DNA from 2 places in the Pseudoalteromonas sp. XMcav1-K genome. Region 1 is predicted to be linked to the other one. Evidence: predicted binding sites of a transcription regulator. Region 1 holds the regulator's gene; the other holds the start of a gene.
The links. The regulator FliA, encoded in region 1, starts transcription of late flagellar genes. The targets are predictions, from matches to a motif close to CTAAAGNTNNNNNNNNNNNNGCCGATA.
Positions count from the first base shown of each region.

Region 1 (3,668 bases):
TGGCAATCGCCATGGCTCAGCAAGGCCAAAAAGTACTGGTACTCGATGCCGATTTGGGTTTAGCAAACTGTGATGTAATGCTGGGTTTGCGTGTAGAGCGTAATCTTTCTCACGTGCTTTCAGGTGAATGTGACCTCGAAGATATCTTAGTTGAAGGGCCGTATGGTATGAAAATTGTACCTGCGACATCTGGCTCTCAAAATATGGTGGAATTAACACCATCTGAACACGCTGGCCTTATTCGCGCTTTTGGCGAATTAGACTCACACTATGATGTATTAGTCGTTGACACTGCGGCCGGTATTTCAGATATGGTGCTTAGTTTTTCTCGCGCTTCACAAGATGTGCTTGTTGTTGTGTGTGATGAACCAACATCAATAACCGATGCTTACGCACTGATTAAAGTGTTAAGCCGTGAGCACGGTGTGTACAAATTTAAAATAGTTGCGAACATGGTACGCAGCTTAAAAGAAGGCCAAGAGCTTTTCGCAAAATTATCAAAAGTAACCGACCGCTTTTTAGATGTATCGCTTGAGCTAGTCGCAACAGTTCCATTTGATGAAAATATTCGAAAAGCGATTCGTAAACAAAAAACCATTGTTGACGTATTTCCAAAATCGCCTGCAGCAATTGCGTTCAAAGCACTTGCAACTAAAGCGGCGAGCTGGCCAATTCCAAATCAGCCGTCAGGACACCTAGAGTTTTTCATTGAGAAACTGGTTAGTAATTAGGAACGCCTATGAAAAGAACCGCTGCCTATGCTAATCAAAATCAATTATCGCAACTTGTCGAACAGCATACGCCGTTGGTTAAACGCATTGCCTACCATATTTTAGCGCGTCTGCCGGCGAGCGTTATTGTCGAAGACCTCATTCAGGCAGGCATGATAGGATTAATCGAGGCTGCTAAGAACTTTGATGGCAGTAAAGGTGCGAGCTTTGAAACCTATGCGGGTATTCGTATTCGCGGTGCAATAATTGATGAAACGCGTAAAGGAGATTGGGTACCTCGCTCAGTACATAAAAACGCCCGTGAAGTCGCCGCGGTCATCAATCAGCTAGAATCATCACTCGGACGTGAACCAAAAGACAGTGAAGTAGCTGAAAAACTTGATATTACGTTAGATGAGTACCATCATATTCTAAGGGATATAAGCAATGGTAAAATTATCGGCATTGAAGATCTCGGTGTTGATGAAGATGTCATCGACGCAGGGCTCGGCAATAAAGAACAAAATCCATTAGTTGATATTCAACAGGATAAATTTAATAAAGCGTTAGTAGAGGCAATACAAACTTTGCCAGAAAGAGAAGCGTTAGTGCTGTCACTTTACTACAATGATGAAATGAATTTAAAAGAAATTGGGCTAATTCTTGAAGTGAGTGAATCAAGAGTGAGCCAAATACATAGTCAGGCCATGGTGCGCCTTAAAGCAAAAGTCCATGACTGGATATAGAATAAAAGTAGTAAGTAAACAATTAGGTGCATACCTCACTGGAGGATATTTTGGATAAAAACATGAAAATTCTTGTAGTTGACGACTTTTCAACGATGAGAAGAATCATTAAAAACCTGTTAAGAGATCTTGGTTTCACAAACGTGCAAGAAGCAGACGACGGTAGCACTGCGCTACCAATGCTGCAAAACCAAGAGTTTGACTTTGTAGTTACGGATTGGAATATGCCAGGTATGCAAGGTATAGATTTGCTGCGCGCGATTCGCGCGGATGACAGTCTAAAACACATACCGGTACTAATGGTAACTGCCGAAGCCAAAAAAGAGCAGATCATTGCTGCAGCGCAAGCAGGTGTAAACGGTTATATCGTTAAACCATTTACAGCAGCAACGCTTAAAACAAAGCTTGATAAAGTTTTTGAGCGTTTAGGCTAACGGGAAGGAGAGGTTTATGTCAGCAAGTGCTGCGCCTCAAATTACCTTAGAACAAGCTAAGCAGCTAGTTGCGTTTCTTGAAAACGATGAGCAACAACAAGCGCAAGAGCTGCTAAAGCAAGTTACGGCAATTGAGCAAGATGAATTATTTGGTGAGGTAGGCAAACTAACTCGTCAACTGCATGATTCATTGAAAAATTTTCAACTTGATACCACTTTATCGGCGCTAACAACTGAGTCTATCCCTGACGCAAAAGAACGTCTCAATTATGTTATGGAAATGACAGAGCAAGCTGCGAATACAACGATGGACGCCGTTGAAGCATCGCTGCCTATTGCCGATAACTTGCAAACAGGTCTCAACAATATTAAGCCCAAATGGGACAAATTAATGTCGCGAGATCTTAAAGTTGGTGAGTTTAAAGTGTTATGTCATGAGCTAAACGGCTTTATGGACGAAGCAAAAACAAATTCTGATAAATTAAATGCATTAATGACAGAAGTGCTCATGGCCCAGGGTTACCAGGACCTCACAGGTCAAGTTATTCGACGCGTAATCGAGCTTGTCCGAGAAGTCGAGGATAGCCTGATTCATATGTTAACTGTGTTTGGCACACCTGTAGAACATGATGAATCGCCTGAAACGACAATACAACAAGAACAACAAATGGTTGCTGATGGTGAATTAGACCAAGTAGCTGAAGGTCCAATTATAAATGCTGAATCACGTGAAGATGTGGTTTCAGGTCAAGATGAAGTAGACGATCTGCTGTCTAGTTTGGGCTTCTAATCGGAGAAAAATGCATGAGCTTTGATGTCGATGAAGATATTTTACAAGACTTTTTAGTCGAAGCCGGTGAAATCTTAGAGTTGCTCTCAGAACAGTTAGTTGAACTGGAAAATAATCCAGAAGATGCTGATTTACTGAATGCGATATTTAGAGGGTTTCATACCGTAAAAGGGGGCGCTGGCTTCTTGTCTATGACAGAGCTAGTCGATGCATGTCACGGCGCAGAAAATATTTTCGATGTTTTACGACAAGGCCAACGCAGGGTTACTCCTGAATTAATGGATGTGATTTTACAGGCACTTGATACCATCAATGAAATGTTTGCTCACATTCAAAATCGCGCTCAGCCCGATCCTGCTGACCCGCAGCTACTGGCAGAACTACATAGACTTAGTCAGCCTGAAAGCGCAGATGAAGCACCGGTAGCCGAAGCGCCAGCAGAAGAAATTGTCGAACCAGAAGCAGTCGAAGAAGACCCGTTTGTTGATATTTTATTTGATGCTGATGCGCCAAGTGATGAAGCACAATCTTCTGGCGATAGCGTTGACGATATCACAGAAGAAGAATTTGAAAGCTTATTAGATGAGTTACACGGCTCTGGTAATGGCCCAGCCTCTAATGCAGCGCCAGAAGCGAGTGAAAGTAGCGACTCTGATGAAATCACTGATGATGAATTTGAAAGCTTACTCGACGAATTACATGGCGCTGGTTCATTCGGTGGCGCGTCTGAGACAAGTGCGCCAGAAAGCGCAGCTCCTGCGGCTTCATCGGGTGACGATGAAAACATTACCGAAGATGAATTCGAAGCCTTACTTGATGAACTTCATGGCAAGGGCAGTGCGCCAAGCACTGCTGAAAAATCATTTAATACTGAGGCGGTAGCGGCAAAACCGGCAACGCCAACACCACCTCCTGCGGCTAAGCCAACGCCGGCGAAACCACAAGCTTCAGCACCAAAACCAGTAGCTGCTAAGCCTGCTGCGCCAAG
Region 1 is NZ_JBIPJE010000035.1:184,032-187,699, reverse strand. Features, by position in the region: gene ACHSBP_RS07055 (MinD/ParA family protein) at 1-731, shown strand, start outside; gene ACHSBP_RS07050 (RNA polymerase sigma factor FliA) at 740-1,456, shown strand; gene cheY (chemotaxis response regulator CheY) at 1,507-1,890, shown strand; gene ACHSBP_RS07040 (protein phosphatase CheZ) at 1,907-2,680, shown strand; gene ACHSBP_RS07035 (chemotaxis protein CheA) at 2,695-3,668, shown strand, end outside.

Region 2 (3,668 bases), on a different contig from region 1:
TAGTAAAGCAGGGTAGGTTGCTTTGTTGGCTTCGATGTCTGACCCTTGTGGTTTACCTAAGGTGTGCGTATCACCTTCAACATCAAGAATGTCGTCTTGAACTTGGAATGCAAGGCCAATTGCTTCAGCATAGCGTGCTAGTGCCGCAATTTCTAATTCGTTGGCATTACCGGCAAGAGCGCCCATCTTTATTGCCGATTTTAGCAGTGCACCGGTTTTTAATTTATGTACTTGCTCAAGTTGAGTTAGGGTAATTACCGAATCAGTTGCCGCAATATCAAGTGCTTGTCCGCCACACATACCCAATAACCCAGACGCATTGGCGAGGGTGTTCACGATTTTTAGCTGGTTGTTAACAGTAGTGCCATTGAATTGAGATTCAGTAATGGTTTCAAATGCTAAACACTGTAGTGCATCGCCTACTAAAATTGCAGTCGCTTCATCGTAAGCTATGTGACATGTCGGTCTGCCGCGGCGCAGTTCATCATCATCCATCGCCGGCAGGTCATCGTGCACTAACGAATAGCTATGAATACACTCAATTGCACATGCAATTCGGTCTAGATCGGCGTTGTCGGCGTTAAATAATTCACCTGTTAGGTAAACCAAAATCGGTCGTAAACGTTTTCCACCATTTAATAAACTGTAGCGACATGCGGCTACGAGTTTTTCATCCGTGTGATGTGACGCTGGGATCAGCGCACTCAAATTTTCTTCAATGCGCGGCAAATACGCAGAGATTATAGAGTCGACAGAATTCAATTGAACGCCTATTGGTTAAAATCCACAAGTTGGGCATTGTCATTTTGCCCCATCAAGATTTGCACTTTTTGTTGTGCTTGCTCAAGCTTTTGTGATGAAGCCGAGGCGAGGGCAATACCACGCTCAAATTGCTTTAACGCTGTTTCGAGAGGCAAATCACCGTGTTCCATTTCAGTTACAATTGTTGAAAGTTCTGAAATGGCTTCTTCGAAGCTTAAATTTTCAGGCTTTTTGCTCGCCATAAGTTACCTGCCACGCAAAGTAAAAAAGAATTGGCTAATTTTATGGTTATTGCCGCGCTAATTCAATTTAACTTGCTAAATATCCTAACGAATGTGCTTTAACGCTTTGTTTTACTCCTATTTGAGCTAAATTAATTTGTTAAAGGTTGGGTTAGAGCGCATAAATTTGTCATAAATGCAGCTAAACTTTATTGCTAGCAGTATTAAGGTGATTCTGTCTGGGGCTGATATCATGTCACTGTTTTTATTGAAAGCTAAGTTGATGTGTGCAAAATAAATTACTAATACTTTGCTAGCGCTTGCCGATAAATAAAAGTAAATTATTATAATAGTTACGGTATCTTGTCTTCACGCAAGCATATTGAGCCTCAAATTTAAAACCCAAACTTGGTTTATAAGTATTACAACTGGGAGTCAAAGTGGATTTAGCAACGGTTATAGGCATTGTCGGTGCAATCGGTTTCATTGTGATGGCAATGGTCATGGGTGGTGATATTGGCATGTTTGTCGATGTGCCCTCAGTACTCATTGTATTTTGTGGTTCATTATTTGTTGTACTCTCTAACTACACTATGGGGCAATTTTTTGGCATAGGTAAAGTCGCCGGTAAGGCCTTTATGTTTAAAATTGAAGCGCCTGAAGAACTTATTGAAAAATCAGTAGAGCTGGCAGATGCAGCCCGTAAAGGCGGCTTTTTAGCACTAGAAGAAGCTGATATCCCTAACCCTTTTATGCGTAAAGGCATTGATATGCTTGTGGATGGCCATGACGCTGATGTAGTGCGTGCCACATTGCAAAAAGATATAAGTTTAACCACAACACGTCATGAAGCTGGTGCTGGATTATTTAAAGCACTGGGTGATGTTGCGCCTGCGATGGGCATGATTGGTACCTTGATTGGCCTGGTAGCCATGTTATCGAACATGGATGACCCCAAAGCCATCGGTCCTGCGATGGCGGTTGCCTTACTTACAACACTTTATGGTGCATTCCTTGCGAACGTAATTGCCATTCCAATTCAAGCTAAATTAGAAAACCGCAAAGACGAAGAGCAACTCAATCAGCGCTTAATTTTAGACGCTATTTTAGGTATTCAAGATGGCCAAAATCCAAAAGTGATCGAAGGTATTTTGAAAAACTATTTAGCAGAGTCTAAACGCCAAGTGGATACTGAGGGGTAGACGATGTCGGACGAAGCAGAAGAGTGTAAATGCCCGCCTCCCGGATTACCGGCGTGGATGGGCACCTTTGCTGATTTAATGTCGCTATTAATGTGCTTCTTTGTATTGTTATTAGCTTTCTCAGAAATGGATGTACTGAAGTTTAAGCAGATTGCAGGCTCGATGAAGTTTGCATTTGGTGTACAAAATAAGATTGAAGTTAAAGATATTCCAAAAGGTACTAGCGTAATTGCTATGGAGTTTCGTCCAGGTAAGCCCGACCCAACGCCGATAGAAACAATTCAGCAGCAAACTGTCGAGATGACTCAGCAAATGCTTGAATTTCAAGCTGGTGAAGAGGACAGTGCAGGTGGCAGACAAGAGCAACGCGGTAATCGCAGAGGTGGCGAATCGGCAAGTACCTCTAAACAAACCGCCAGCGAAGCGCAGCAAGAAAAAACCAACGAGCTACTTAAAAAAATCGCGCAGCAGCTGGAGCAACAAATTATTGATGGCGCAATTGAATTAGAATCGCTCGGTCAGCAAATTGTGATCCGTATTCGGGAAAATGGCTCGTTTCCATCGGGTAGTGCATTTTTACAACCACAGTTTAAGCCAATTATTCAAGAAATAGCGGCATTACTAAATGATGTGCCCGGCGAAATTACGGTATCGGGTCATACCGATGATTTTCAAGTGAGCAACGAACTTTACACTAATAATTGGGACCTTTCTGCTAAGCGCGCTGTTGCGGTAGCAACGGAAATGCAAAAAGTACCGTCGTTTGACAAAGGTCGCATGGTGGTAATTGGTCGAGCAGATACCAGACCATTAGAGCCGAATGTTGATGAAGAGTCGCGTCGCCGCAACCGTCGGGTTGAAATATCGATTATGCAAGGTAAGGCTAAAGAATCGACACCAATTGATTTGCAGTCCAATTAGACCACAAAGGTCAACGTTTTCAATAAAAAAACCCCGCAACTGCGGGGTTTTTTATGGTTATTTTTATTAGAAGCGATACGTGATTGAGCCACCAAATGTACGCGGGTCAACAACCGCGGCATAACCATCGGGTAAACGGCCACCGGGTTGAACTGGTTGGTAAACCGTAACCGCTTTTTCATCAGTTAAGTTATTGATAAACGCATTGATGATCCAGTTTTCAAGCTCGTAGTTAAGCGAGACACGTGCTACCGTGTAATCGCCTGCGATACGTTCCTCTGTATTTGATGTTTCACCGTAATAATCATCAACAAATGAAATGGATGCTTTGGCAGATAAGGCATCGGTAAACCAGTAACTTGCGCCTAAGTTGGCTGTAATACCGGGTGCTGAACTGAGTTCGTTACCATTAATGCTTTCGTATCCTGGACTATCATCTTTTATTTCTGAGTTCATTAAGCCAAGGCCTGCGTTTAAGCGAAGATCTTGCGTTACCATCGCGCTTATTTCGGTTTCTAAACCGTATGTAACGACCGAGTCGATATTTGAAATACGGCGCTGT
Region 2 is NZ_JBIPJE010000021.1:19,927-23,594, reverse strand. Features, by position in the region: gene ispA ((2E,6E)-farnesyl diphosphate synthase) at 1-729, opposite strand, end outside; gene xseB (exodeoxyribonuclease VII small subunit) at 771-1,004, opposite strand; gene pomA (flagellar motor protein PomA) at 1,424-2,185, shown strand; gene ACHSBP_RS01715 (flagellar motor protein MotB) at 2,189-3,106, shown strand; gene ACHSBP_RS01710 (TonB-dependent receptor) at 3,173-3,668, opposite strand, start outside.
Region 2: pomA (flagellar motor protein PomA) is a predicted target of FliA. The motif match lies at 1,286-1,312, and genes of this name have one in related genera.